Linked DNA regions of Methanothermobacter marburgensis str. Marburg. The protein of the gene in region 1 binds, or shares a complex with, the protein of each later gene. Links are inferred from orthologs where the notes say so. Each region holds a gene or a part of one and is shown in the gene's direction. Other genes may lie near its edges.

Evidence for each region. Proteins that work in one complex are often made in the same cells at the same time.
Region 2: the proteins of mtrA (region 1) and MTBMA_RS05595 are in contact, whole or in part, in a crystal structure (PDB 6ZW0), measured with the Methanocaldococcus jannaschii proteins. The link is inferred for Methanothermobacter marburgensis str. Marburg from one-to-one orthologs.

What each region holds. Positions count from the first base shown.
Region 1 is NC_014408.1:1,417,370-1,425,131, reverse strand. What follows is about bases 2,820-5,741. They hold mtrA (tetrahydromethanopterin S-methyltransferase subunit A), read left to right. Parts: upstream 2,820-3,883; coding sequence 3,884-4,600; downstream 4,601-5,741. Other genes in these bases: mtrH (tetrahydromethanopterin S-methyltransferase subunit H), read left to right, coding at 5,095-5,741; mtrG (tetrahydromethanopterin S-methyltransferase subunit MtrG), read left to right, coding at 4,819-5,079; mtrF (tetrahydromethanopterin S-methyltransferase subunit F), read left to right, coding at 4,613-4,819; MTBMA_RS07530 (tetrahydromethanopterin S-methyltransferase subunit B), read left to right, coding at 3,569-3,871; mtrC (tetrahydromethanopterin S-methyltransferase subunit MtrC), read left to right, coding at 2,820-3,557. In the rest of the region: mcrA (coenzyme-B sulfoethylthiotransferase subunit alpha), read left to right, coding at 1-1,081; mtrE (tetrahydromethanopterin S-methyltransferase subunit E), read left to right, coding at 1,165-2,052; mtrD (tetrahydromethanopterin S-methyltransferase subunit D), read left to right, coding at 2,053-2,754; more of mtrC, read left to right, coding at 2,754-2,819; more of mtrH, read left to right, coding at 5,742-6,027; MTBMA_RS07505 (calcium/sodium antiporter), read left to right, coding at 6,211-7,167; MTBMA_RS07500 (universal stress protein), read left to right, coding at 7,173-7,604; MTBMA_RS07495 (methanogenesis marker 14 protein), read left to right, coding at 7,733-7,762. UniProt on the Methanocaldococcus jannaschii protein: Part of a complex that catalyzes the formation of methyl-coenzyme M and tetrahydromethanopterin from coenzyme M and methyl-tetrahydromethanopterin. This is an energy-conserving, sodium-ion translocating step.
Region 2 is NC_014408.1:1,059,156-1,064,583, reverse strand. The notes cover bases 2,505-5,356. They hold MTBMA_RS05595 (DUF2121 family protein), read left to right. Parts: upstream 2,505-3,391; coding sequence 3,392-4,321; downstream 4,322-5,356. Other genes in these bases: MTBMA_RS08910 (threonine/serine exporter family protein), read right to left, coding at 5,320-5,356; MTBMA_RS05590 (MBL fold metallo-hydrolase), read left to right, coding at 4,416-5,183; MTBMA_RS05600 (thioredoxin domain-containing protein), read right to left, coding at 2,505-3,269. Outside these bases: MTBMA_RS05605 (copper-translocating P-type ATPase), read right to left, coding at 1-1,234; more of MTBMA_RS05600, read right to left, coding at 1,236-2,504; more of MTBMA_RS08910, read right to left, coding at 5,357-5,428.

The sequences.
Region 1 (7,762 bases):
CCAGGCAGAAACCCTCAAGGCAGAGGTTGGTGACGGAATCTGGCAGGTCGTCAGGATCCCAACCATAGTCTCAAGGACCTGTGACGGTGCAACAACCTCACGATGGTCCGCCATGCAGATAGGTATGTCCATGATTTCAGCCTACAAACAGGCAGCAGGTGAAGCCGCAACAGGTGACTTCGCATACGCTGCAAAACACGCTGAAGTCATACACATGGGTACATACCTGCCTGTGAGACGTGCAAGGGGTGAAAACGAGCCTGGTGGTGTACCATTCGGTTACCTTGCAGACATCTGTCAGAGCTCAAGGGTCAACTATGAGGACCCTGTCAGGGTGTCACTTGACGTTGTGGCAACCGGTGCAATGCTCTACGACCAGATCTGGCTAGGATCATACATGTCAGGTGGTGTCGGATTCACACAGTACGCCACAGCAGCATACACAGACAACATACTTGACGACTTCACCTACTTCGGTAAGGAGTACGTGGAAGACAAGTACGGACTCTGTGAGGCACCAAACAACATGGACACCGTCCTGGACGTTGCAACTGAGGTCACATTCTACGGCCTTGAACAGTACGAGGAATACCCAGCACTCCTCGAAGACCAGTTCGGTGGATCACAGAGGGCAGCAGTCGTTGCAGCTGCAGCTGGATGTTCAACAGCATTCGCAACAGGAAACGCCCAGACAGGTCTCAGCGGATGGTACCTCTCAATGTACCTCCACAAAGAACAGCACTCAAGGCTCGGATTCTACGGTTACGACCTCCAGGACCAGTGTGGTGCATCCAACGTCTTCTCAATAAGGGGCGACGAGGGACTGCCACTGGAGCTTCGTGGACCTAACTATCCAAACTACGCCATGAACGTGGGACACCAGGGTGAATACGCAGGTATATCACAGGCACCACACGCTGCCCGTGGAGACGCCTTCGTGTTCAACCCACTGGTGAAAATAGCCTTTGCAGACGACAACCTTGTCTTCGACTTCACCAACGTCCGTGGCGAATTCGCCAAAGGTGCTCTGCGAGAGTTCGAACCAGCCGGTGAAAGAGCACTCATAACACCCGCAAAATAGATTAACGAAGGTGCATTACACAAACTTTTTAAGTGTAATGCACCTAATTTTTTTTATTCAAAAAAATAAAAGGAGGAAGAAATATGGACCCTATGATAACAGGTTTAGGTGTTGTAGCTCTCATGGGTGCAGCTGCAACCATAGCAGGAGCCGCAGAGGACTTAGAGTCTGACGTAGGATCCCAGAGTAACCCCAACTCACAGGTTCAGCTGGCACCACAGATGGGACACCTGCACCGAATAATCAACAAGGCCGTTTCAGGGGAACCCGTTGCCTACGGAACCTGGTGCGGAATTGCTGGTTCAGTTGCATTTGTCCTTATGAATTCAATGCAGCTACCTGTGATAATGGCCATTGCAATCGGTGCTGTAATTGCCGCAATGGTACACACAACCTACGCTGTAACATCCCACATGGGACGAATTGTCAGCCAGTCCCAGTTCAACCAGCCACTCTTCATGGACATGCTGGTTCAGCATTTAGGCCCAATTGCAGGGCATGGCTTTATTGTGACATTCTGTACTGTAGGATTATCATATCTCATGACATTACCGATCCCTGGATTTGCACACCCATTCCCACTGCCACTTCTTGCAGTGCTCTGGGGTATAACAATAGGTGCAATCGGTTCATCAACAGGGGACGTCCACTACGGTGCTGAAAGGGAGTACCAGCAGTACCCATTCGGTGGAGGTATACCTGTTGCGATTCACGGTGACATAACAACAAAGGCAGAGCTTGGAGCAAGAAACTCAATGGACGTTGTTCACTTCTGTGCAAAGTACGGCGGACCCCTAACAGGATTCGCATTCGGTGCAATAGTATTCCTCAGCTTCTGGAACACAATAGTCTTCGGCATAACCGGCGGAATAATATCCGGTCTCATAATAGTCTTGTTACTGATAATCCTCAACAACAGGCTTGAAGTCTTTGCAAGGAACAGATATGGACCATACAAGGAGGAAGAATAAATGGATCCATTATTACTGATAGGAGCTATAACCGCTGGAGGAGTACTCATAGGTGGAGGTGTCCACTTCGTACCTGTGGGTGGTGCACCAGCAGCTATGGCAACAGCAACAGGTGTGGGTACCGGTACAGCTATGCTTGCTGCAGGTGCGGGTCTCACAGGACTCATAACCGCCGCAGCAATGACCGGACAGTCACCCCTCATGATAATGGCTGCCGGTGCAGTTGGTTCAATGCTCATGATAGGTATCACCATGCTGGTGGGTAACCTGATCTACGTCTTTGGTGTGGGTACCGTCCCGGTATCTGCAAAGGTCAGCGTCGACCCAATAACAGGCATGGAACAGGAAAAATACGTCACCCCAGGTACCGAGGGGCATGGTCTTCCAACGGTCTGTTTTGTCAGCGGTATAATAGGAGGAGCCCTCGGTGGAATTGGTGGTGGGCTCATCTACTGGGCACTCAACGAGGCCCTAAAGACCCTGTCATATGGTGCAATGGGTGCTGCAGGTGTTGCAGCAATCTTTGCCGTGGGTATATTCTTCATAAACGCGGTTATTGCATCATACAACATTGGGGGTACAATAGAAGGTTTCCACGATCCTAAATTCAAGAGGATCGGCAGGGGAATAGTCGCATGTCTCATAGCCTCCATTGTTGCAGGGGCCCTTTCAACATTACTCGTATACGGAGGTGTCTTCTAATGTCAGTAGCAGCTGGAGGACCGGCCGGCGCAGCCATACCTGAGAGCAGGCTCATGGCACTTGGAATACTGGGCGGACTTGCAGGTATATATGCATCCGCAGTTAACCCGGTCATAGGACCAGTCCTGGCATCCCTTGGGGCTGTCTGTGCAATAGTATGGGGCGCAGACGCCATAAGGAGGGTTGCAAGTTACGGTCTCGGTACCGGTGTGCCATCAATCGGGTACATGTCAGTTTCAATAGGTATAGTTGGTGTGGTGGCTGGACTTGCATCAGTGTTTGTGGTACCCGCCATTGCAGTACCTGTTGTTGCACTGATACTGGCAATGATACTCGGCGTGGTTGTGGCTGTACTGGGTAAGAAGATAGTTAAGATGAAAATCCCAATCCTCGAGAAGTGCACCGCGGAGATCTCAGGTGCAGCAGCACTTTCAGTCCTTGGATTCTCAGCAGCCATTGCAGGTAGCTACACACTGCAGACAATGCTCACATCAGTCATAACAACAGGATTCATAGGTCTGCTATTCATCCTCAACACAATGGCTATTCAGCACCCATTCAACGCATGTCTTGGTCCAAATGAGAACCAGACAAGGACACTTAAACTTGCAGCATCAACAGGGTTCATATCAATGGCCATCGTGGGTCTACTTGGAATAGGGCTCAACCCTAGCTGGTGGCTTGTTTCACTTATCGGTGCACTCTGCTGGATAGTGGCATTCAGGGCATTCGTGAGCGCATCCTTCGAGGAAGCAGCATCCGTGAAATGGTCAGGTCTCTGGCCTAAGGAGGAAGAGCACTAGGAGGCTTAAAAATGGAAATGTTACCACTTGTTAAGATCGCTCCGGAATACAACCTGACCCTTGATCCTTCCACCGGTATGATAGGGGCTGCCCTTGGAAGGGAAGTAATAATATTATCCATGGACGAAATAAACGAACAGATAGCTGCATTAGAGGCTACAGCAGATGATCTGATTAACTCACTGGACCCAACAACCATCCCTGAGGGTTCCTACCCTGGAAGGGAAGGAGTATACCTGACAGCAGGTAAACTCACCAACATAGTTTACGGGTTCATACTTGGTCTGATCATCCTGTTTGCCCTGCTCTTATAGGAGGTGTTATAAGTGGTTGAAAAGAAATCACCTGCTGAAGGATGGCCTGTGGTTAACGGTGACTACATCGTGGGCGACCCTGAAAGTCCTGTGGCTGCCACCACCCTCGCCTCTCACATCGAGGACATACCTGTTGAGGCAGGAGCTGCCATCGCAGGGCCATGCAAGACAGAGAACCTCGGAATCGAAAAGATGATCGCAAACCTCATATCCAACCCCAACATCAGGTTCCTTATACTCTGCGGTTCAGAGGTACAGGGACACATCACAGGTCAGAGTATAGAGGCCCTGCACCAGAACGGTGTGGACCCTGATAAGAGGAACATCATCGGTGCAACCGGTGCCATTCCATACATTGAAAACATACCTGATGAGGGTATTGAGAGGTTCCAGAAACAGCTGGAGATCGTCAACCTCATAGACGTTGAGGACGCCGACGCCATCAAGGCCAAGGTCAAGGAATGCATCGAGAAGGACCCCGGCGCATTCGAAGAAGAGGCCATGATCATAAAGGTCGAGGAAGGCGGAGAAGAAGAGGAAGGCGAAGAGGTCAAACCTGTGGCACCAGAAACAGCCCTTATTGAGGCGAGGATGAGGAACATCCAGACACAGGTTAAAATGATAGGTTCCACCAACAGAATGTTCGCCGGTATGTACTCAGGTAAGGTTCAGGGTATAATGATAGGTCTTGCCTTCACCCTGACACTGGGCATACTTCTACTGGTCTAGGGAGGCTTCCAGATGATTATACTATCCAACAAACCGAATATACGTGGCATTAAAAACGTTGTAGAGGACATAAAATACCGAAACCAGCTCATCGGTAGAGATGGCAGGTTATTTGCGGGCCTCATAGCCACAAGGATTTCAGGTATAGCCATAGGATTCCTCCTGGCTGTCCTCCTTGTTGGTGTGCCTGCAATGATGAGCATATTAGGGGTGATCTGATGTCAGAGGAAGAAAAAACCACAATACCCCGCGTACTTGTCTCTGCTGATGAATTCAACAAGGCCAATGAGAAACTGGATGAAATAGAGGAAAAGGTGGAGTTCACTGTCGGTGAGTACTCACAGCGCATAGGACAGCAGATCGGTAGAGATATTGGTATTTTATATGGTATTGTGATAGGTCTGATTATCCTTGCAGTAACCAACATACTGTTTGCAGGATTGTTAAAAGGACTTTTAAAATCCCTATTCGGACTATAGCTTGGAGGTTTACATATGTTTAGGTTTGATAAGGAACAGATCGTACTGGACATAGCTGGAACCAAAATTGGTGGTCAGCCAGGAGAGTACCCAACCGTATTAGCAGGAACAATATTTTATGGTGGACACAGCATCATTGAAGATGAAAAGGCAGGTGTCTTTGACAAGGACAAGGCAGAAGCCCTCATAAAGACACAGGAAGAGATGTCAGATGTCACAGGTAACCCCCACATCGTACAGACCTTCGGTCAGACACCCGAGGCAATAGTCAAGTACCTGGAGTTTGTGGGTGACATCACCGACGCACCATTCTTCATAGACTCAACATCCGGTGAGGCAAGAATCGCCGGTGCAGAGTACGCCAGTGAAGTTGGCCTTGAGGACAGGGCCATCTACAACTCAGTCAACATGGCCGCCGACGAGTCAGAACTTGAGGCACTCAAGAACACCAAACTCTCAGCTTCAATCGTCCTTGGATTCAACCCAATGGACCCCACAGTTGAGGGTAAAATTGGAATCTGGGAAGACGGTGCCGGTACAATAGACAAGGGTCTTCTTGAAATGGCCGCCGACTGTGGTATCGACAAGTACCTCATGGACGTTGCAGTTACACCACTCGGTCAGGGGGCAGGTGTTGCTGTGAGGACCTCATTTGCAGTTAAGAGCAAATGGGGCTACCCTGTTGGTAGCGGTATCCACAACGTGCCATCAGCCTGGGACTGGCTCCGTGAGTACAAGAAGGAACACAAAGAAGCCTGGCCTGTATGTGACGTTGGATCCAACCTGATCCAGCAGATGGCCGGTGGTGACTTCGTACTCTACGGTCCGATAGAAAACGCCAGGATGGCATTCCCAGCCTGTGCAATGGCTGACATATTCATAAGCGAAGCAGCCAAGGACATAGGCACCGAGGCTGTGGAAGACCACCCATTCTTCAAGCTGCTCTAGGAGCAGCCAGAAATTTCATTTTTTTTAACTGTTGTTATTACTAAATAATTTATTTTTATTATAATGGAATGTTTTAAATAGAAGAAAACGGCAACATATTTCCGGCACAAAGATTTAAGTGTCAATATGCAATTAATATACTGGTCTTGAGGGAATGGAAGAAAGTTTTTCAGTGGTGATAACTTGCTTGGAAATGTATTGATTCTTATAGCTGCACTGGTGGTCTCACTGATTCTGGTTATAAAATCTGCGGATATCTTTGTGGACAACCTTGTGGATCTTGGATCCTCACTGGGCATATCTGAAGTTATACTTGGTGTTACAGCATCTGCCATTGGAACTTCCCTGCCTGAATTTGGTTCGGCGCTTATAGCGTCACTTTCAGGCAGTACAGACATAGGGGTTGGCTGTGTCATAGGTTCAAACATATGGAACATTGCAGGTATACTCGGGATATCTGCACTGGTTGCAGGGGTCATAGAGACAAACGCAGATGGCCTGAAAAGGGACTTCAGCGCCACCCTCATGACAGGGTTGATACTACTCTTTTTCATGTTCTTCGGGAATATAGGGAGACTGGCAGCAGTTGCAATGGTACTGCTTTACTCTGTTTACCTGTGGAGACTCATAAAGGCCCAGAAATCATATTCTGATGAGAATTCCCATGAAACTCAGAGGGAACCACTTGACCTTAAAAAACTTGCCCTTACGGTTGTAGGTTTCACTGGTCTTGTTATAGGCTGCAGAATCCTGGTATACAGTGGTGTGGAACTTGCAGACATTGCAGGGATACCAGCCATGATAATGGGTCTCTTCACACTGGCCATAGGTACAAGTATACCGGAACTTGTGGTTACACTCTCATCTGCAGTGAAGGGCCTCCATGAGCTCTCAATAGGCACGGTACTTGGAAGCAACACCTTCAACATACTTGTGGGTATAGGTGTCCCTGCTCTCATAGCCCCGGTGCCTGTTGAACCTCTCTCGCTCAGATTTGACGCACCAATCATGATACTTGTGACGGTACTCCTGGTGCTACTTATAAAGCAGGGGGACATGAAACTTAAAAGGAGTGGAGGCATAATCTTACTTGCAGTATACATATCATACGTTGTCATGAGACTCTTTGTACTGGCGTGATTGAAATGTACAGAAAAATTCTGGTTCCAACAATGGGAGAATACATGGACGAACTCATAGAGCACACCCTGGACCTCCTCCATGGAAGGGAGGCGGAGGTTATATGCCTCTACGTGGTTGATACCTCTGTACCCTTCCTCACCCCAAAGAAGGTTAAGGAGATGATGGTTAAGGAGTTAACAGAGAGGGGTAAGGAGATCCTCAGGGACATGGAGAAGGGACTCACAGGTCCAGAGAACCCCAACGTGAAGTTCAGGGGAGTTATGCTTGAGGGGAACCCTGCAGACGAAATAGTTAAACTTGCAGAGGAGGAGGACGTTGACGTCATCATAATGGGTACAGGTAAGAGCCTGGTTGACAAGCACCTCCTTGGCAGTGTGTCAGAAAAGGTGGTACATTACGCACCCTGCACCATACACCTGGTGAGGACGGTTTAGCAGCTTACATCAAAAAACCCACCAAACGCCACAGAGGAATACCTTTTATTATTTTTCATCTGGATTTATTCATAAAATTTATATTATCCCCCCGGATACAATATTACATTAAATCAGGGGGTAATCAGTTGTCATTTTTGAGCAGACTATTTGGTCCA
Region 2 (5,428 bases), 360 kb from region 1 along the record:
TCACATGCCCCATGACGCCCCTTCCACCTATCGCCGCAAAGTTCTCCACAGGGAGCACCTCATCCACGGCCTCAACTATGCCCCTGGCTATGGGGTGACTGGAGGCTGACTCAACGGCTGCAGCATAGGATAGTATTTCCCCTTCATCCATTTCAGGGTCAAAGGATATGACATCGGTTATTCCCAGCTCACCAACAGTCAGTGTCCCTGTCTTGTCAAAGACAACAACATCAGGGTTCATGGCGTTTTCGAAGGCTTTCCGGTTCCTTATGAGTATCCCCCTTCCTGCTGAGATTGCGGTGGAGACCGCTATCACAAGGGGTATTGCAAGTCCCAGGGCATGGGGGCAGGCGGTGACCATGACCGTCACTGACCTTTCAAGTGAGAAGAAGGCTCCCATACCAATTGCGTACCACGCTGTGAATGTGATAGCCCCCCCTGTAAGGGCGACAAGGGTTAACCAGAATGCCGCCCTGTCTGCCAGCACCTGCGTTCTTGTCCTTCCCTCCTGGGCCGTTCCCACAAGCTGGATTATCTGGGAAATGAATGATTCCTCACCAACACGCTCCACCTCCACGGTTAGGGAGCCTCCGGTGTTGATGGAACCCCCAATAACCAGGTCACCAGGGGATTTTCTGATGGGAACGGACTCCCCTGTGAGCAGCGCCTCATTTACATGGGACTCCCCCTTTATCACGGTTCCATCAGTGGGTATCTTCTCCGCTGACCTCACAAGCACAATGTCACCTGGTTTGAGGTCGGCCACATCAACATCCTCAACCTTCCCGTCGACCAGGAGGTGGGCCTTCTTGGGGATGAGCCTTGCAAGCCTCTCAATGGCCCCTGAGGCGCTCCGGACGGATCTCATCTCGATCCAGTGCCCCAGTAGCATGACGTCAATAAGGGTTACAAGTTCAACGAAGAATACCATACCCTCAAGGCCCGCCAGTACCCCCAGGCTGTAGATGTACGCCATGGTTATGGCCACTGCGATGAGGGTCATCATACCGGGGGTTCGGGATGAGATCTCCCTCAGGGATCCCCTCAGGAAGGGGTAGCCCCCATAGAAGAAGATGATGGAGGATATAATCAGAACAACGAATTCACTACCCTCAAAGCTTACCAGAACAGTCCCTGTTGGCAGTTCACCAAGCAGGATAACAGGGATGGTAAGTAGGAGGCATACAATGAACCGCCTCCTGTATTCCATTTCATGGTGTCTGTGCATCTCCATCCTAGATCACCCCCAAGTGTTCCATGACGTCTCTGGGATCATTCAGCGGGGGGTAGCATCTGCTGCCATCACAGAGGTAGTAGGCGCAGCCCTCAGGCGGGGCCCTCTTACCCCTAAGGTGTGGGGGTGCAATGGGCCAGTCACGGGGCATAACGGTCATGGTGAAGTCAGGTATCAGTTTCTTCATGAGCTCCACGGGTATAACGGGGTTTCCGCTGCATACGACGGTGAGTGACCTCCCTCCACTGATGGCCCACTCTAAATTGGAGAGGAGGAATGTGTGGGCTGCCGGTGCAGATTCAACATCACCGGCAAAGGCCCTCATCACGCCCCTGGCAGATTCTGTTAGATCATCATCCTCGAGGATGCCTCCCAGCCTCAGGAGGTTAAGCATCTGCACAGAGTTTCCTGAGGGTATAGCACCATCAGTCGCATCCATGGGTCTTACTATTAGCTTGGGGTCATCGGTTAAATAGAATCCACCATCAGGGGCACCGAATCTATCCTCAAGGGATTCTGATAGTTCAAGGGCCATCTCAACGTAACCCTCCCTGAAGGTCGCATCATGCAACTCAAGGAGGCCCCAGATGAGGAATGCGTAATCATCGAGCTTTCCGTCTATTCCAGCCTCCGAGTCACGGTAGCGGTGAAGAAGCTCACCATCCACGTGTAGGTTGTCCATGATGAATTTGAGGCATCTCTCTGCGGCGGCCAGGGCCTCTTCGCTGTCGAGGATCCTCCCACACGCTGCAAGGGCCCCAAGCATAAGGCCGTTCCAGTCAGTTAATATCTTATCATCCAGGGCGGGGGTCGGCCGCTCCATCCTCCTCTCAAGGAGGTGCCTCCTTGCATTCTCTATGATCTCATTGAGCTCATCAAGTGTGAGGTTGAACTCATCTGCAACCCTCCATGGGGAGCCAATGTGGAGTATGTTCTCCCCCCTCACATCACCTGCAAAGTTTCCATCCTCAAGGACGTTGAAGTAGCGCATTACAACGTTTGCGTCATCCCCCAGGACCTCGCGTATCTCAGAGGCCCTCCAGAGGTAGTACTTACCCTCAACTCCCTCACTCTCGGCATCCTCTGCTGAATAGAAAGCCCCCTCAGGGGACTGGAGGTTTCCAAGAACGTATTCAACAATCTCAAGGGCGGTTTTTTTGTAGAGATCATCACAGGTAACCTGGAAGGCCTCCAGGTAGGCTTTCAGTATCAGTGCCTGATCATAGAGCATCTTCTCAAAGTGTGGCACAGTCCAGGTGGGTTCAACCGCGTATCTGTGGAATCCGTAGCCCAGCTGGTCATATATGCCCCCGTACCTCATCCTCCTTAGGGTAAGGTTAACCATCCTCAGGGCCTCATCGTCCCCTCGCCTCAGGTGATACCTCAGGAGGAAGTAGATGTTGTGGGGTGTCGGGAACTTCTGGTAGGACCCGAAGCCGCCGTTCCGGGTATCGAAGTTCCTCCTTAGATACTCATATGCTGCATCCACGGTTTCAGGTTTGAGTTTGGATGCTTTCGCCACAGACTTTTTAAGGGCACTGACAACATCCCTGGCAGTTTTTACTATTCCATCAGGGTCGTTCTTCCAGAGCAGAACCACCCTTTCGAGGATTGTCCTGAGGCCTGGTACACCGCCCCGGTCGTCGGGCGGGAAGTAGGTTCCTGCAAAGAATGGTTCCCCCTCAGGTGTCATGATGATGGTGAGGGGCCAGCCACCTGTCCCGGTCATCATCTGGCAGACCTTCATGTATATGGCGTCGATGTCAGGGCGCTCCTCCCTATCAACCTTGACAGCCACAAAGTTTTCATTGAGTATGTCTGCGATTTCAGGGTCCTCAAAGGATTCCCGTGCCATCACATGGCACCAGTGACATGTCGAGTAGCCTATGGATAGAAATATGGGTTTTTCTTCCTCCCCTGCCAGCTGGAATGCCTCATCCCCCCACGGGTACCAGTTAACAGGGTTGTGGGCATGCTGAAGCAGGTAGGGACTCTTCTCATTTATCAGAGAATTAGTGAATTCTTTACCTTTCATTTCCTCCCCTCAACATCAATTATGTTGATCCGGCTTTATTAATATTAAGAGGCGTTTGCTGGTGAGGATTCGAATCATTTATTATTTCCCCAATCAAATATGGTACCTGTTGGTGATCCACAATGAGTCTCATCATAACATACATAAGTACCAGGGGATGCGTGATAGCAGGAGACAAACGCAGAATAGCCTACTTTGGGGATAAATCAAAGAGGGAAAAGCTTGAAGAGGAACTATACAGTGGGAAGATAAAGAGTGACGATGAACTCCACAGAAGGGCGTCGGAGCTTGGTGTCAGTATAAAGGTCACAGATGACACAGCCAAGGTGAGAAGCCTGGGGGATGTGGTTGTTGGGGAGATAAGCCAGAAAACCCCATTCGAGACAAAGAGGAGAAGGATATACGCAACAACAGGGGCCTATCAGATAATAGATCTCACAGGCTCAAGGATAACCAGCATGGAGAAGGGTGAAACTGCGATAATCGTCTTCGGAAATAAGGTGGCCAAGGAACTGACAAACAGGTTCCTTAAGAAGAGGTGGAAGACAAAGACGACCCTCAAGGAGGTTGAAAATCTTTTCAGGGAACTCATGGATTACGTTTCATCCAGAACCCCCTCAGTTGGCAGTAAATATGATATCTTCATGAAGAGTCCCTCACTGGATAAAAGGAGCGCACATAAGCTTCTCAGCGATACAATCGTTAGGGACGTCCGGCTCCTCCAGAAGTGGAGGGCTAAACTTAAACAAGAGATGCTTGATCGCAGAGAGGAGATGAAACTGGCATCCAGAATACTCACTGAGGGGGAGGTTGGCCGTGTAATCAGTCAGGACGGCAACCATGTTGAGGTGAAACTTTCAGATGGTGTCGAGGCCTACGACACCAGATGGAAACGTGTTGCAGGCCCCGGTGAGAATGTTCTCATGAGGCTCTCAGACGATGTTGCGGTGGCTGCAGGTGAGGGGGTCGCTGTGAGGAACGAGAACCTCTGCGTGGACGGCAGGGACATAAAACTTGAGTGCGACGTCATAATCTGCCGCACTGAGGAATAGACTTTTAAGAAATCGTCAGGGGGATAGATTTTTATAATCTCCCCCCATTACATAGATAGGTGATATAAAATGAGGCTAACATTTCTGGGGAGTGGTGGCGGACGATTTCGCCACCATAACACAGAAGAGGATGACCGGTGGACTTAGAATTGATGGATTCGGTGGAATGAACATCCATGTGGATCCCGGTCCGGGTGCCCTTGTGAGGTCCTACCAGTTCGATGCTGACCCCAGAAAACTGGATGCAGTCATGGTCTCACATTCACATACGGACCATTACACCGACGCCGAGGTACTCATAGAGGCGATGACAAGAGGGATGACCCGCCAGAATGGGACTGTTGTGGGTAGTGTGAGTGTCATAGATGGCTACAGGGACTGGGGTCCCTGCATATCAGATTATCACAAGAGAAAATCTCGCTGCCTGACACTATCCCCCGGCGAGACCGTGGAGATAGGGGAGATTGAGGTGATGGGTACAGGGACCGTGCATGGAGACCCCACAGGGGTGGGATTCAAACTGAGGGCCGGTGATCTTACAGTATCCTACACATCGGATACAGAATACTTTGATGGGCTCTCAGAATACCACAGGGATGCGGATGTTCTCATAGCAAGCGTCATAAGGCCCGGGAACGACCATATAAGGGGTCACATGTGCACCGATGACTTCATAAAACTCGTTGAGGAGGTTGAACCGGGACTTGCGGTGATGAGCCACCTTGGAATGAAGATGATACTCAATGACCCTGAAATGGAGGCATTCAGGGTTCAGGAGGTCACAGGGATCCGTACACTGGCAGCGAGGGATGGGATGAAAATTGAACTGGATGAGAGCGGCATTTTTAACATGATCCGCTGATTTTGCCTGAGATGGTGCGGAAGGGTGAGAACCTGGGGCACCAAAAAATTTTATATAATAAAAATGCATTAATTCTTGACATGCCCCGGTAGCTTAGGTGGGAGAGCGCGGGATTCGTAATCCCGAGGTCGCGGGTTCAATCCCCGCTCGGGGCTCTTATTTTTTCATGGAATGGTTCGGTCAGAAGGGCTCCAACCAGGAGTCCGAGGGCTATTGCAATCACCGTCATTGAAAAGAGTGTTATC